DNA from 3 places in the Agrobacterium sp. 16-172Ci genome. Region 1 is predicted to be linked to each of the others. Evidence: riboswitches for the same ligand, from Rfam matches in the RefSeq annotation. Region 1 holds a riboswitch; each other region holds the start of a gene.

Region 1 (5,367 bases):
GGATCGAGTGCCGCAAAAGGCTCGTCGAGCAGCATGACCGGTTTTTTCCTGACCAGCGCACGCGCCAGCGCCGCCCTCTGCCTTTCTCCGCCGGAAAGCGTGCCCGGCAAACGTTTGTCGAAACCCGCCAGACCGACACGTGCAAGCGCCATCTCAATCCGTTCCCGGTCTTCCACCCGCAATTTCAGCCCGGGGCTGACACCGAGAGCGACATTGGTGAAGATATCGAGATGCGCAAACAGATTATTATCCTGAAAGATCGATGAGACTGGTCTTTCCGAAGGATCGAGCGCCGTCATGTCCTGCCCGCCGATCATCACGCGGCCGGAATCCGGCGCCTCGAAACCGGCGACGAGGTTGAGAAGCGTCGACTTTCCCGAACCGGACGCGCCGACGACGGCAATTATCCGGCTCTTCGAGAATGTGCAATCGAGGTCGAAATCCTGTGTTCCAAGCCGCAGCCTGACCTTGTCCAGTTCAACGGCAAAATCATCGCCTGTCATATGCTCGCCCCTGCTGATTGGGATTGCCGTGCAACACCGCCTGCGGCAAGCAGCAGGCAGACGATACCGAGAAGGAAGGCATAACCGGCGGCATCGTTGGTACGATAGCTGCCCATATTGCTATAAACCAGCCATGGAAGGGTGACGAAACTTTCCGATCCGAACAGGGCAACCGCGCCTAAATCGCCGAGAGACAGGGCCATGGCGAAGGAAAACGCCATGGCCAGCGGCCGCCACAGAACCGGAAGATCGGCGAACCGCAGCCGCGCCAGACCCTGAAGCCCGAGACTGGCGGAAAGTCGGCCGGTGCGCAAGAAATGACTGGTGCAGGCCGGCTCCAGAACCCGCATGGCAAGCGGCAAAGCCATCAGCATATTGATCAGCGCCACGAGGACCGGCGCATAGAAGCTGGTATCGCCGAAAACCCGCAATAAGAGAAACCATCCGCTTCCCAATACGACTGGCGGCACCAAAAGCACCAGCGAAGACCCTGCCCCGAGCATGGTAGAGAGGAAGCGCAGGGGTTGTCCCGCTCGCCGTCTGGAGCCTATCGCCTGGCGCGCGCCGATGATCGCCATGCAGCAAAGCACGACAAGGGCTGCGGAGAGTGCGGCGATTGCAAGACTGGTCGCCGCCGCGCGCAGGAAAATCGGCGCGGACAGAAGACGCGGCAGATCGGCCCTCAAACCCGAGACAGCGATGGCGACAAGTGGCAGGCCGATCAGCAGAACAGCGAACACGATTGCCGCGCCATCCCAGAGGCGGACACCCATGCCCTTTCCGTCGAAACGGCGAAGGGAACGACCAAGCGAGGGAATCTCCGCTACGGGCGACGGCAAAAAGGCAAGAAGGCCGAGCAGGATTGCGGTGAGGCCAATCTGCAAAACCGAAAGCGCAATCGCCCGCTGCGGATCGAAATCGAACCGTAACGCCTGATAAATCGCCACCTCCAGCGTCGTTGCTGCCGGCCCGCCGCCCAGCAGAAGAACGAGCGTGAAGCTGGTGGCGCACAGCATGAAGACAAGCCCGGCAATGCCGGGGACGAGACGCGCGACCGCCGGCCATTCGATAAAACGGAAAATCGAAACCGGCCCCATGCCGAGGCTCGCCGCCATGCGCCAATATTCGCCCGGAATGCGCTCCAGCCCGGCCAGCATCAGACGCACCGAAAGCGGAAGATTGAAAAACACATGGGCAATGAGGATGCCGGAGAGGCCGTAAATGCTGAAAGGCTCATCCGCTCCGGCAAAAACGAGGGCCGAATTCAAAACGCCCTGCCTGCCCCAGATGGTGATGATACCGAAGGCGCCGACGATCACCGGCAGACCCATCGGCACCGCCATCAGCCTGATGATCCAGATCCTTCCCGCAAACGCGCGCCGACGACAAAGCGCCAGCGCCACCGGAAGGCCGAGAACAATGGAAAGAAGGGTGGAAAGCGTTGCCTGATAAAGCGTGAAACGCAGGATGCGCAGCGTATAGGCATCCATGATGCCGGCAGCGGACGCGCCGGCATCAAAAGACAGGAGAGCTGCAACCGCGAGCGCCATGAACAGGAAAACGGCGGCAAAAGCCGCCGTTCCGAAAATGATCGACCGCCGGTAATCGCGACGCAGCATCATGCGCTGGTGTGCCTCTTCCTCAATTCATGCTCATGGCGGCAAGCCATTCATCGATCCATGCCTTGCGGTTCTTCGCCACCTCTTCCGGATCCATCAGAAAAGTCTTCTGCGGCACCACGAGTTTTGAAAACGCCTCCGGCAAGGGCTTCGAGGTTGCCGCAACCGGCATCATCCAGTTGTTTTCCGGAATGGCATCCTGAAAACCGGATGTCAGCGTGAAAGCCAGGAACTGCTTTGCCAGTTCCTTGTGCGGCGCGTTTTTGAGGAGACCGGAAACCTCGATCTGGATGTAATGCCCTTCGGAAAAGGCGGCGGCCTGATAACGATCCGTTTTTTCAGCGACCATGTGATAGGCGGGCGAGGTGGTGTAGGAGAGCACCATCGGCACCTCGCCCTTGGTGAAGAGGCCATAGGATTCCGACCAGCCCGGCGTAACGGTGAGAATGCGCTTCCTGAGCTTTTCCCAGGCCTCCGGGGCCTTGTCGCCGTAGATCGATTTCACCCATAGCAGCAGGCCAAGCCCCGGCGTGGAGGTACGCGGATCCTGAATGACGATTTTCTGCGAGGGGTCGCCTTCCACGAGGTCTTTCAGGCTCGTCGGCGGGCTTTTCACCGTCTGCGTATCATAAATGACAGCGAAATGACCGTAATCATAGGGAATGAAAACATCGTCCGTGTAGCCGCCCGGCACCTTGGCCGCCGATGCATCGATGCCGCCGACATCGAACAAACCGGTCTGTTTTGCTTCCGCGACAAGATTGGTGTCGAGGCCAAGCACGACGTCCGCCTTGGACCCCGCCCCTTCAAGCTTCAGACGATTGAGCAGCGCCACGCCATCGGCCACGCCGACGAAATTGACCGTGCAATTACAAACCTTCTCGAAGGCCTCCTTTACCTTGGGACCGGGACCCCATTCGGAAACGAAGCTTTCATAGGTGTAGACGGTCAGTTCCTGTCTATCCTGTGCAACGGCAAGGCCGGGCAGAAACAGCGAGGCGGCAACGAGGGTATTCAGGAAAAGACGACGGCGCACGGGTATCTCCTCAAAAAAACGATAGGGAAATAGCCGCCTGCGTTAAAGCCGTCTAATCCCTCCGCCGGTATGAACCGGATCAGGTTCTTCGGGTTGGCAAGCCTCTCAGCCTTTCGCACCCAAGCGCAAAAGACACCCCGTTAGATCAAGATGATGGTGTAGTCCCGCCGTCCCCGATTGGCAAGATGGCCGAGATCAGCCCTATTCCGTCATATGCACCAGTTCCCAGACGTGCCCGTCGGGATCCTGAAAGCTGCCGGCATACATGAAGCCATGGTCCTGAACAGGCTTCCAGCCGCTGCCGCCGGAGGCAAGCGCCGTGGCGATCATCCGGTCGATTTCTTCCCTGCTTCCGGCGGAAAGACAGGTCAGAACCTCGGTGGTTCGCGTCGCGTCGGCAATATCGCCGTTGATGAAATCGCGGAAACGTCCCTCCTGGAGAAGCATCACGAAGATATTCTCTTCCACGATCATGCAGAGCGTGCGGTCATCCGAATATTCCGGGTTGAAGCTGAAACCGAGAGCAGTGAAGAAGTTTCTTGATGTCTCGATATTCTTGACCGGCAGATTGACGAAAATCATGCGCATTTTCACAACTCCTCCAAACGAACGCCGGCATAGAACGGCAATTCTGCTTTTCTCTCAAAGGCCGAAGGAGGACCGGTCAAACGGGGAACTGATTGCCTTCAGCCCTCCAGTTCCTCGCGCAGCATTTCCAGTTCCAGCCATTCTTCTTCCATGGCCTCCAGCTTGTCGCGCAGCTTCGACATTTCCTGCGCCAGCGTGTTGAAGGCCGCCGGGTCCTTTGTGAAAAGTTCCGGATCGGCCATACGCTGCTCGCGTTTTGCGATTTCGCTTTGCGCCTTTTCCATCTCCTTCGGAAGGTTTTCGAGCGCGAATTTCTGCTTGAAGGAAAGCTTGCCCTTGGCCTTTGAAGGATCCTGCGATGCAGAGGCCGAAGGTGCGGCTTTCGCCTTTTCCTGTTTCTCAGCCTTGCGTTTTTCTTCCGCCGCACCCTTGCGCTGCGCCATCATGTCGGAATAGCCACCGGCATATTCGATCCATCGTCCGTCTGGTTCGTCCGGATTGACGGGCGCGATGGTGGAGGTGACGGTGCGGTCGAGGAAATCGCGGTCGTGGCTGACGAGGATAACGGTGCCGGAAAAGCCCGCAACGATTTCCTGCAGCAGATCGAGCGTTTCGATATCGAGATCGTTGGTCGGCTCGTCGAGGATCAGAAGATTGGTCGGCCGGGCCAGAATGCGCGCCAGAATAAGACGCGCGCGCTCCCCGCCGGAAAGGTTGCGGATCGGCGTGCGGGCCTGTTCCGGCTGGAACAGAAAGTCTTTCATATAGCCCGTCACGTGCTTCAACTCGCCGTTGACCAGCAGATTTTCACCGCGGCCATCGGTCAGATAATGGGCGAGCGTATCGTTGGGATTGAGATCCTCGCGTTTCTGGTCGAGCGTCGCAATCTCCAGATTGGTGCCGAGCTTCACGGTGCCGCTATCGGGCTCCAGCTGGCCGGTGAGCATCTTCAGAAGCGTGGTTTTCCCGGCACCGTTCGGGCCGACGAAACCGATGCAATCTCCACGATGGACGCGCAGCGAAAACGGCGCGACGATCACGCGCTCGCCATAAGCCTTGGTGATGGCCTCGGCCTCGATGACCAGCTTGCCGGATTCACGTCCTTCGGTAACGGTCGCCTGCACCGTGCCCTGAGGTCCCTTGTGGCCGCGATATTCCGCACGCATGGCCTGAAGCTCGCCGACGCGGCGCATGTTGCGCTTGCGCCTTGCGGTCACGCCATAGCGCATCCAGTGCTCTTCACGCTCGATGGCCTTGCCGAGTTTGTGCTGTTCCAGTTCTTCCTCTTCCAGCACCTTGTCGCGCCATTCCTCGAAATGGGCAAAACCGCGATTGAGACGGCGCGACTGGCCACGATCCAGCCAGACGGTCGAGGTTGAGACCTTTTCGAGAAAACGCCGGTCATGCGAAATCAGCACCAGCGCGCTGCGCGTCTGCTGCAGCTCGCTTTCAAGCCATTCGATGGTGGGCAGATCGAGATGGTTGGTCGGTTCGTCCAGCATCAGGATATCGGGTTCCGGCGCCATGACGCGGGCAAGGGCCGCACGTCGCGCTTCACCGCCGGAAAGGCTCGCCGGATGTTCCTGCCCGGTGAGACCGAGATGCTCCAGAAGATAGGTGA
Region 2 (5,367 bases), 160 kb from region 1:
GAATGGACCGTGCCGGCGAGCTGCGGGAAGCTCTTCATATAACCGCTCTTTTCGAAATAGGCGCGGTTGATGCCGGGCGGAAAACGGATCGCTTCGGCGCCGTCAGCGCCGCCCGTGCGGTCGATCAGCCGCTCGAAGGCGGCAATCACGTCCTCGAACTGGCCGCTGCGTCCATAAAGACCGTCCACACCGGTTTCAATCAGCAGGCCTTCTTCGAACAGTCGATCGAGAAACGATGTTTGCATGTCCATGGTCTTATCCCAAGAGGCTGGTGTCCTGCCTGTGAACCAGCAGGAGATTGGCGGAATTGCCGAGAATGCGGTCGTTGGAAATCATCAGGCGGGCGGAATGCGCGTCGCGCAGGTGGCGACCGAGGCTATAGGGCGTGCCGTTCTTGTAGCCCATGATGCCGCAGACCAGCATGGCATGGTCGATGATCTCGAGAATGGTTTCCGAAGAGCAGATCTTCACATTGTTCATGGCGACGGCAAAGGCCATGGACATCAGTTTTTCGGGGTCGCTCTTGGTGTCCTCGTAAGCCTTTATGCCGGCGATGATGTTGGATTTAACGACCTGCAGCTTGGTGGAGACCTCGGCAAGGCGGATCGCGCCGGGAGGAGCGGTGCCGGGCGATTTGCGCGCCGCGGCTCTGACGAATGACTGGGCGCGCAGCACCGCATCCGAGGCGATGCCATACCAGACGGCGCTCCACAGGAGATGCGAGCTTGCAAGCATGGATTGTGCGGCGATTTCCGCAAAGGGTTTCGGGAATATCTGCGCCGCCGGCGCTTCGCCACGAAACAGGAAGCCGTCCGAACAGGTGCCGCGCATGCCGAGCGTATCCCAGACATGGGTCTTTTCGAGCGTGTACTGGTTTTTCAGAAAGACCGTCATCACCTGATCGGCGGGCGCGGCATCCTTGTGGGCGCGCGAGGTGATGAGGATCGCATCGGCATTGCTGCCATAGGAAATGACGGTGGCGTCCTTTTCCAGCCGGCAGAAATCGCCTTCGACCTCGATTGCACAGATGGAGTTGCGCAGATTGCCGCCAATGCCGCCTTCGGTGGTGGCGGAGCCGAGCAGAAGCTGTTCGCTGGCGATGCGGCTCATGAAGCCGGCATGCCATGCGCTTGTCTCGCCGTGTTCCACCAGGCTGGATGCCTTGATATGGTGCATGGCGAAAATCATCGCGGTTGCCGAACATGCCTGACCGAGCCGAGCGCAGATATCGGCGATTTCCTGTAAGGACGCGCTTTCGCCGCCCAGCGAAGAGGGGACCTGGATGCCGAGCAGGCGTTCCTGTCGCAAGGCGTCGACGGCTTCCTGTGGGAAGCGGCCGGTGACATCCACATCATCCGCGTGTTTGGCGGCAATTGCCGCGACACGGCCCGCGCGCGCGGACAGCGTTTCATCCTGCGGCGCTACGGTGACGTTCATCAGGCTGCCTCTTTACCATCCAGAATGAGCTTAACGGTGTCTTCAATGGCCTTGATGCTCGCAAAGGACTTGCGGTTCAGCAGATTGTCGGGGAATTCGATATCGAATGCTTCTTCGATGCCGAGCATCAATTGCACGGATGCAAAGGAAGAAAGGCCCGCCGCATAAAGATCGGCTTCATCTGCAATCGTATCGACAGGGGTTGGAAGCTGGCCGAATTTGGCCAGTATTTCACGAATAGTCGCGTTCATTCCGACGTATCTCCCATGAATTTCACATCAGGATGGTTTGTGCTTATCGTTACGTTGCAAACGATAATATTCGCCTAAACCGTTAGGTTAATTACAACTAACGGCAGCATGCGCCATTCCCGCACCTTTGCCAAGCATGGATCGTCGGCCTTGACAAATGCCGGTCGGTGTTTTTTGCTGTGGCCATTCACCAGGGGTGTCCCGTCAAGGGGCTGAGATTCTGCTTTCATGCGCAGTGACCCGTTGAACCTGATCCAGTTCATACTGGCGTAGGGACGGTGCAAAGACCGAAGGTCGGCTGGCGTGTGCATTGCGCTGTCGGCGCTGCGGTATTTTCCATCATTCCGGCTCGAACTGGGTCTCCACTGTCAAACTTTGGAGCCTCAAGATGAATATCGCTGCCAAGAATATCCCGTTGTCGGTTACTACGGGGCCGCATGCCGCCTCTACCAAAATCCACAAAGCCGGGATTTTACATCCCCATATCCGCGTGCCGATGCGCGAGATCGCCGTTCATCCAACGGCGGGTGAACCGCCGGTGACGGTTTACGATTCCTCCGGTCCCTATACCGATCCTTCGCATACCGTTCTGATTGAAAAGGGTCTGCCGCGTCTGCGTCATGACTGGATCGTGGCGCGCGGCGATGTCGAGGCCTATGACGGCCGGCACGTCAAGCCGGAGGATAACGGCTTTGCCACCGGCGAACGCCTGACGCCTGAATTTTCCGTGCGCCACCAGCCGCTCAGAGCCACGGCCGGTAAAGCCGTAACCCAGCTTGCCTATGCGCGGGCAGGTATCATCACCCCGGAAATGGAATTCATCGCCATCCGTGAAAATCTCGGGCGCGAGGCGGCCAAGGAGAAGCTGGCGCGCGACGGCGAAAGCTTCGGGGCGCATATCCCTGACTACGTCACGGCGGAATTCGTGCGTCAGGAAGTGGCGGCCGGCCGCGCCATCATCCCTGCCAATATCAATCATCCGGAACTTGAGCCGATGATCATCGGCCGCAATTTTCTCGTCAAGATCAATGCCAATATCGGCAATTCCGCCGTCACCTCCTCCATGGCGGAAGAGGTGGAGAAGATGGTCTGGGCGATCCGCTGGGGTGCGGATACAGTCATGGACCTATCTACCGGCCGCAACATCCACAATATCCGCGAATGGATCATCCGCAATTCGCCGGTGCCGATCGGCACGGTGCCGCTCTATCAGGCGCTTGAGAAGGTCAACGGCATTGCCGAAGACCTCAATTGGGAAGTGTTCCGCGATACGCTGATCGAACAGGCGGAGCAGGGTGTGGATTATTTCACCATTCATGCCGGCGTGCGGCTGCATTACATCCCGCTCACCGTCAACCGCGTCACCGGCATCGTTTCGCGCGGCGGCTCGATCATGGCCAAGTGGTGTCTGCATCACCATAAGGAGAGTTTTCTCTACGAGCATTTCGACGAGATTTGCGATATTTGCCGTGCTTACGACGTCTCCTTCTCGCTGGGCGATGGCTTGCGTCCCGGCTCGATTGCCGACGCCAATGACGCCGCACAATTCGCGGAGCTGGAGACGCTCGGCGAGCTGACGCAGATCGCCTGGGCAAAAGATTGCCAGGTGATGATCGAAGGCCCCGGCCATGTGCCGATGCACAAGATCAAGGAAAATATGGACAAGCAGCTGAAGACCTGCGGCGAGGCGCCCTTCTATACGCTCGGGCCGCTCACCACCGATATTGCGCCGGGTTACGACCATATCACCTCCGGCATCGGTGCGGCGATGATCGGCTGGTTCGGCACGGCGATGCTCTGCTACGTCACGCCGAAGGAACATCTCGGCCTGCCGGATCGCAACGACGTGAAGGTCGGCGTCATCACCTACAAGATCGCCGCCCACGCCGCCGATCTCGCCAAGGGCCATCCGGCGGCACAGGTGCGGGACGATGCACTGTCGCGCGCGCGGTTCGAGTTCCGCTGGGAGGATCAGTTCAACCTGTCGCTGGACCCGGATACGGCGCGCTCCTTCCATGATGAAACCTTGCCGAAGGAAGCGCACAAGGTCGCGCATTTCTGCTCCATGTGCGGGCCGAAATTCTGCTCGATGCGGATTTCCCACGATATCCGCGCCGAGGCGCAGAAGGAGGGACTGGAGGCCATGGCCGCACGCTTCAAGGAAGGCGGTGAGCTTTACATGCCGCTCGCGACGCCTGCGGATGCCGAATAGCATGCGCGTTCTGGTCAAGGGAACGGGGGTCGCCGGTTTGACGGCGGCCTTCGAACTGGCGCGGACCGGTGTTACCGTCGAGGTTTGCGAGCGCAATGCCGAACCCTCTCGCGGCGCATCCTGGTATGCGGGCGGCATGCTGGCGCCTTGGTGCGAGCGTGAAAGCGCTGAAGAGCCGGTTCTGACGCTCGGTCAGGCGGCGCTCGATTGGTGGGATGAAGCGACACCCGGCCTTGTCGTCCGTAACGGCACGCTGGTTGTCGCGCTGGCCCGCGATAAGGCGGAGCTTTCGCGTTTCGCATCGCGGACCGACGGTTATCGCTGGGTGGATGAGGGCGAAATCGCCGCCCTGGAGCCAGATCTTGCCGGGCGGTTCCGTTCCGGGCTTTATTTTCCGGGCGAGGGGCATCTCGATCCGCGTCTTGCACTGAAATCGCTGCATGAGCGGCTCTGCACCATGGGTGTGCAGTTCCATATGGGTATCCCGTTGGATGAAGAGCCGTTCGACCGGGTGGTGGATTGCACTGGCTCTGCGGCAATCGGCGGGATTTCCGATCTTCGCGGTGTGCGGGGAGAGATGCTCTATCTCGCAACCCGGGAGGTTTTCCTGTCTCGCCCCGTCCGGCTGCTGCATCCGCGCATTCCGCTCTACATCGTGCCGCGCCAGCCCGGCCGTTTCATGGTGGGCGCGACGATGATCGAGACGGAAGATGCGGGCGCCATTTCCGCCCGCTCGATGATGGAGTTCCTGAATGCCGCTTATGCCGTGCATCCGGCTTTCGCGGAAGCGGAAATCATCGAGACAGGCACCGGCGTGCGCCCCGCCTATCCCGACAATCTGCCGAAGGTCACGCAGGATGGCCGGACAATTTTCATCAACGGCGCGCACCGGCACGGCTTTCTGCTGTCGCCGGCGATGGCGCGGCAGGCGGCTGAAATCGTCTGTCAAACTCTCTCTCAAAAGGAACGGGATCATGAAACTTATGGTGAATGGCGACGAGCTTGATCTCGCCGCCGAGACGCTGGCCGGCCTGCTCGCCAGCCTCGAATACGAGGGTGAGTGGCTGGCGACGGCGGTAAACGGCGATCTGGTGCATTCGGAAGAGCGCGCCGATTATAAGTTGAAGGCTTTCGACCGTATCGAAATCCTCTCGCCGATGCAGGGAGGCTGAAATCATGCTGACGCTTTATGGCCGCGAGGTCTCGTCCCGTCTCCTGCTCGGCACGGCGCGCTATCCGTCCCCTGCCGTGCTTGCCGATGCCGTGCGGGCGAGCAACACGGATATTCTGACGATTTCACTGCGCCGGGAAACAGCGGCTGGCAAGAAGGGCGGTCAGTTTTTCGAACTTATCCGCGAGCTGGATCGCCAGATTCTGCCCAATACCGCCGGTTGCCACACGGTCAAGGAAGCGGTGCTGACGGCAAAGATGGCCCGCGATGTGTTCCGCACTAACTGGATCAAGCTG
Region 3 (5,367 bases), on a different contig from region 1:
CGAGATCGGAGAATACCGCATCCATCTGCGCGATAATGCTGGCGACCGAAATATCCTCAACCGCCGTTACGCCTTTGGTGTTCTGGGCGGTGATGGCGGTGATGACGCTGGCGGCATAGGCGCCGAGCGCGGAGAAGGTCTTGATATCCGCCTGAATACCCGCGCCGCCGCCGCTGTCGGAGCCGGCAATGGTCAATGCAATGGCTGTCATGGCTGTCTCGCTTTCAGCGCCGCGTCAATCTTGGAGCGGAAGTCCTTGGTCGCGCTGGCAATATCGCCCGCGCGGAAAATGGCGGAAATGACCGCGACACCGTCCGCGCCGGCGGCAATGACGGGTGGCACACGGGCAAGATCAATGCCGGCGATAGCGCCGACCGGCATATCCGGTTTCCATTCCTTCAGCAGGGTGCGCAGCGTGGTAAAACCGTCGATACCGACCGGCTTGTCCGGATTGATCTTGGAAACGGTCTCAAAGACGCCGCCAATACAGGCATAGTCGGCGGGCATGGAGGCTGCCCGTTCGGCATCGGGGCGGTTCTTGACGGTGAGGCCGATGATCGCCTTTTCGCCGAGAATGCGCCTTGCGGTTTTGGCGTCCATATCGTCGGCGCCGAGATGCACTCCGTCCGCGCCCGAGGCGAGGGCTACATCCACCCGGTCGTTGATGACAAGCGGCACGCCTGTGCCGGCGACAGCCTCGTGAATGGCGCGGGCGTTTTCGATCATCTCGCGCGTCGAGCCGTGCTTGTCGCGATATTGCAGAATGGTCGCGCCGTTCAGCGCAGCGGCGAGAGCAAGCTCCGGCAGCGGCGCGACATCGCCAAGGCTCGCATCGACCAGCGCGTTGAGGCGGTAATCAACCTTGTTCATGCTCTATCCTTGCGTGATTTGTGATGTCTTCACCGGAAATTTCGGAAAGCGCATCCAAAAATGCCGGTTCGAAGCTGCCGGGGCCTCTGGCGTGCTTGGCCGCAAGTTCGGCGGAAACGCCGGTGACGGCAAGGGCGGAGGCCGCCGCCGTCAGCGCGTCTTTTTCGACAGCCATGAAGGCGGCGATGACGCCGCCCGAAAGGCACCCCGTTCCCGTCACCTTCGCCATCCACGGATGACCGTTGACGATCCTGACGCTGCGGGCGGCATCGCGCAGATGATCTACCGGCCCCGTCTCAATCCTCACCACGCCAGGCACATCGCCGATCAGGTTCATTTCGGCGCGATTGCCGCGTACGATGGTGGGGGAAAGTGCAATCAGTTCGCGCGCGAATTCCAGACGCGACGGCGAATAGTCGCAATGTACGGGGTCGACGATCCACGGCTTGCCGGATGCATTGGCTATTTCGATCGCCAGCCGGATAACCTTGCGCCGCTCGGCATCCAGTGTGCCGAGATTGACGGTCAGCGCATCCGCCTTGGTGACGAAGCTCTCGATTTCCTCGAGCGAGGTGGTCATGGAGGGGATGCCGCCGACGACGGTGATGCCGTCCGCGGTGAATTTCTGCACCACGGTGTTCATCAGGCAATGCACGCGCGGGCGCCTCTGCCGCACGCGCTCCAGAATCTCGGCGGCCTTTGCCGCTGTCGGAAAAGTCGTCGTCATGGCTGCTGCAGCTCCACGGCGATGTCGTCCGCCGCCGGCGCCTGCTTGATCAGCTGCATTTCCTGCATGAAAGCGCCGAAACGGGCGTAGCGCGCGCGGTCGAGCGCGGCCGGGCGTTTGGCGAAACGCGGCAGCGTGTCGAAGAAGGCCTGCTTGTTCAGCGCATCGTCAAGGTTCGGATAGGCTTTGATGAAAAGCTGCCAGGATTCCTGCGGATGATTGGTCATGAAGATCGCGGCCTGTTCCACGGCGGAGAGGAAACGCGGCAGGCGGTTGTCTTTTGCGAGATCGCGGTGGGTGACGAAGATCAGCTCGTCATAGGCCGGCACGCCGTGTTCCTCCGGGAAGAAGGAGCGGCCTTCGTGTCCCTCGAGCTTCATCTGCGTCAGCTCGAAATTGCGGAAGCCGCCAAGCGTGGCATCCACCTTGCCGGCGATCAGCGACGGCGAGAGCGAGAAGTTGACGTTGATGAGTTCGACATCGTCCTTCGTCAGGCCGTCCTTTTCCAGCATGCGCTTCAGCATGGCATCCTCGAAGCCGGAAACGGAAAAGCCGACCTTCTTGCCCTTCAGGTCTTTCAAGCTCTTGATCGGCCCATCGGCCAGAACGGTGACGGTGTTGAGCGGGGTTTCGACCAGCGTGCCGAAACGCACGAGCGGCAGGCCGGCATCGTGATCGAGATAGAGGTTCGGCTGGTAGTGCACGCCTATATCGGCCTGTTTGGCCGAGACAAGACGCGGCACGGCGGAGGGGTCTGCGGGTGGAACCAGTTCCACCTCTAGCCCCGCATCGGCAAACAGGCCGCGTTCCCTGGCGATCACCATCGGCGCATGATCGGGGTTCACGAACCATTCGAGCAACACGGTCAGCTTATCTGCTGCATGCGATTGCATGGGTGAAAGCACGCTTGTCGCCGCGACGACAAGGGAAAGAAGAGTTCGTTTCATGGTGCCAAAAGTCTCCGTAAAGATCTGAAAGGAATGGTGTGTTCTGTTTCGTTGGCCCAGGGGGCAAGATTGGCGGTCGAGAAGTCCACGATGAGCCGCAGCAGCACCGCCATGATGGCGAGAATGGCCATGGCGGCGAACATGGTGTCGGTCTGCATGCGGGCATTGGACTGGATCATCACGAACCCAAGCCCCGCCGAAGCGCCCACCCATTCGCCGATGACGGCGCCGAGCGGGGCAAGCGGCGCGGCCACCCTCAAGCCCGAAATCAACGATGGCAATGCCAGCGGCACGCGCAACCGGGTGAGGATCTGCCAGTGGCTCGCCTCAGTCAGCGAGGCGGCGTCGAGGATGGCGCGATCGGTGCGGTTGAGCCCGTCAGTGAAAGCGGAGGCAACGGGGAAGAAGATGATGATCGCCGTCATGACCACTTTCGAAGCCATGCCGAAACCGAACCAGAGGACGAGGATGGGGGCGAGCACGAAGACCGGAAAGGCCTGCAACACCAGAACCATGGGCCAGACGAGGCGGCCGAGGCGCGGGATGGCGGCAATGGTGAAAGCGACGAGAATGCCGGCGGTGATGCCCGCCGCAAGCCCGAGCGCCATTTCACCGAGCGTTATCAGCGCCTGCCCGAACAGGAAGCCCGGCTGACGCCAGAAAGCGCCGGCAACATCGGCTGGCGATGGCAGGATGTAGCGGGGCGGTGAAAACAGCCACGTTCCCGCCTGCCAGAAAACCAGCAGAAGACCGACACCGTTCAGCGCATGGGTGGCACGCATGAGCCGGACCTCAGACGCAGACGCACCGTGTGCGAAGGACGGAAGGTTTCAGCATCATCATTCGTCTCCAGATATGACAATCTCGGAGATCAGGCAAAGCGGAGAAGAGAAAGGGCAGCGCCTGTTGGCGCGGCAGTTCCGTTCCTACGCCGGCATGACCCGGATCAGGTTCAAGGGTCCGGCTCAACGCCATCTCAGCACCGCTCGGTGCTCCCCTCGGAAGATTTTGTTTTGTAGGTCAAGTTTCATAAATGTCAACGTCCCGCCGCCGATCCGTCGTCAGGCGTGATCGTGAATGCCTGAACGGGCCTGCGCTGGTGCGCATCTCCCATTGGCGTATTAGTTATTAAGGAAATTAGATTTATCGAAAATTAGTTATCTCTAGAAACTGCCTTTCAATATTGTTCGGCTAATTTTCGCTCCGGGAAAAGTTCCGGGGGCGAATTTGAAGAACATCTGGCAGGATAAATCGGGAAATTTCGGCATTCTCAGCGCCCTGTTGATGGTGCCGCTGATTGGGGCGGCCGGCGTGGCACTCGATGTGACGCATGGCATGGCCGTCAAATCGGACCTGCAGATGGCGGCGGATGCCGCGGCGCTTGCTGTGGTTGCCGATACGTCGGCGAGCGTTCAGAAGGCAAAGGAAATGTCGGGCGACGGTGTCATTTCGCTTGGCAGCAGCGAAGCCTCCGCATTCTTTGAAAGCAATGAGCGGGCCAATCCCGATTATAAGCTCCTGTCTCTTGATGTGTCGGTGATCAAACACGGTAACGCCATCGAATCCTCGGTCAGCTTCAAGGCATCCGTCGGCACCACGCTTTCACGGATACTCGGAGAGGATCTCATCACCATTTCGGGCAAGGCGACGGCCAAATACGAGACGGAAACATTCAGCGACTTCTATGTCCTTCTGGATAACACCCCCTCGATGGGGGTTGGCGCGACGCCAACCGACGTTGCTAAGATGGTTGCGAATACGAGCGACAAATGTGCTTTCGCCTGTCACATCGTGAAAGACGGGGTGGTGGATAAGAACAGCTATTACTACAAAGCCAAAAGCCTCGGGGTCACAACGCGCATCAATGTGGTGGCGCAGGCCACGGCAAGCCTGATGGATACGGCGAAGTCCATGCGCAAAAGCAGCAATCAATATCGTATGGCGGTTTACTCCTTCGGAGAGAAAGCGGAAGATACGAAGCTGCTCGAAGTCGTGTCGTTGACATCTGATCTGGCGACCGCGAAGAAGAAAGCCGCTGAAGTCGACCTGATGTCGATCCCCAAGCAGGGTTTCAACAACGACCAGCAGACCGATTTTGACCGGGCACTGACCCAGATTGGCGACAGGATCGGCTCTTCGGGCACCGGTGCGAGTTCGGCGAGCCCAGAGAAGATCGTCTTCTTCGTGTCAGACGGCGTCGGCGACAGCTACAAGCCATCCTCCTGTACCAAAAAAACCACCAGCGGCCGCTGTCAGGAGCCGGTCGATATCAAATATTGCACGAAGCTGAAGGAAAAAGGCTTCCGCATAGCCGTGCTTTATACCACCTATCTGCCGCTGCCGACCAATGGCTGGTACAATAGCTGGATCGCGCCATTTCAGCCGGAAATCGGTGCACGCATGCAGCAATGCGCTTCGCCGGGCCTGTTCTTCGAAGTCAGCCCGTCGCAGGGCATCAGCGAGGCGATGACCGCCCTTTTCAAAAAGGCCATCACATCACCCCGCCTGACGGGGTGATGGCAGGGACGATCTCGGCTATCTTTCAGCCGATGGTGCGGAGTTGTTCAAACAGCGGCCGATGGCTGCTATCTGCACGATAAAACACCGCAGGCTCGCCGAGCGGCGCTTCGACGGTGACGTCCTGTCCGCCGGGATAATGCGCGCCGCTCCACAGGTGCACCCATTCACCGTCGCCCGGAAGATAGAGCGAGCGTTGCGTTTCGCCCGCTTTCCAGACGGGTGCGACAAGCATGTCCTCCCCGTAGAGATAGCATTCCTGAATGGTATAGGTCCGCCGGTCATTCTCGTAGTGAAGAAAGAGCG

Evidence for each region. Region 1 has a riboswitch for thiamine pyrophosphate ahead of thiB (thiamine ABC transporter substrate binding subunit). Riboswitches for the same ligand answer to the same signal wherever they lie in the genome.
Region 2: it holds a riboswitch for thiamine pyrophosphate, as region 1 does, so the genes downstream of both, thiC (phosphomethylpyrimidine synthase ThiC) here and thiB (thiamine ABC transporter substrate binding subunit) in region 1, are expected to answer to the same signal.
Region 3: it holds a riboswitch for thiamine pyrophosphate, as region 1 does, so the genes downstream of both, ACQZ40_RS19505 (ABC transporter permease) here and thiB (thiamine ABC transporter substrate binding subunit) in region 1, are expected to answer to the same signal.

What each region holds. Positions count from the first base shown of each region.
Region 1 covers NZ_JBNWBW010000002.1:195,188-200,554, reverse strand. The annotation lists gene ACQZ40_RS03905 (thiamine ABC transporter ATP-binding protein) at 1-503, opposite strand, end outside; gene thiP (thiamine/thiamine pyrophosphate ABC transporter permease ThiP) at 500-2,125, opposite strand; gene thiB (thiamine ABC transporter substrate binding subunit) at 2,145-3,158, opposite strand; TPP riboswitch at 3,198-3,308, opposite strand; gene ACQZ40_RS03890 (VOC family protein) at 3,360-3,746, opposite strand; gene ACQZ40_RS03885 (ABC-F family ATP-binding cassette domain-containing protein) at 3,845-5,367, opposite strand, start outside.
Region 2 covers NZ_JBNWBW010000002.1:355,388-360,754, forward strand. The annotation lists gene ACQZ40_RS04605 (amino acid--[acyl-carrier-protein] ligase) at 1-251, opposite strand, end outside; gene ACQZ40_RS04610 (acyl-CoA dehydrogenase family protein) at 256-1,437, opposite strand; gene ACQZ40_RS04615 (acyl carrier protein) at 1,437-1,688, opposite strand; TPP riboswitch at 1,871-1,982, shown strand; gene thiC (phosphomethylpyrimidine synthase ThiC) at 2,077-3,900, shown strand; gene thiO (glycine oxidase ThiO) at 3,902-4,906, shown strand; gene thiS (sulfur carrier protein ThiS) at 4,875-5,072, shown strand; gene ACQZ40_RS04635 (thiazole synthase) at 5,077-5,367, shown strand, end outside.
Region 3 covers NZ_JBNWBW010000024.1:42,183-47,549, forward strand. The annotation lists gene thiD (bifunctional hydroxymethylpyrimidine kinase/phosphomethylpyrimidine kinase) at 1-211, opposite strand, end outside; gene thiE (thiamine phosphate synthase) at 208-870, opposite strand; gene ACQZ40_RS19495 (hydroxyethylthiazole kinase) at 857-1,597, opposite strand; gene ACQZ40_RS19500 (ABC transporter substrate-binding protein) at 1,594-2,544, opposite strand; gene ACQZ40_RS19505 (ABC transporter permease) at 2,541-3,326, opposite strand; TPP riboswitch at 3,451-3,553, opposite strand; gene ACQZ40_RS19510 (pilus assembly protein TadG-related protein) at 3,772-5,061, shown strand; gene ACQZ40_RS19515 (alpha-glucosidase) at 5,087-5,367, opposite strand, start outside.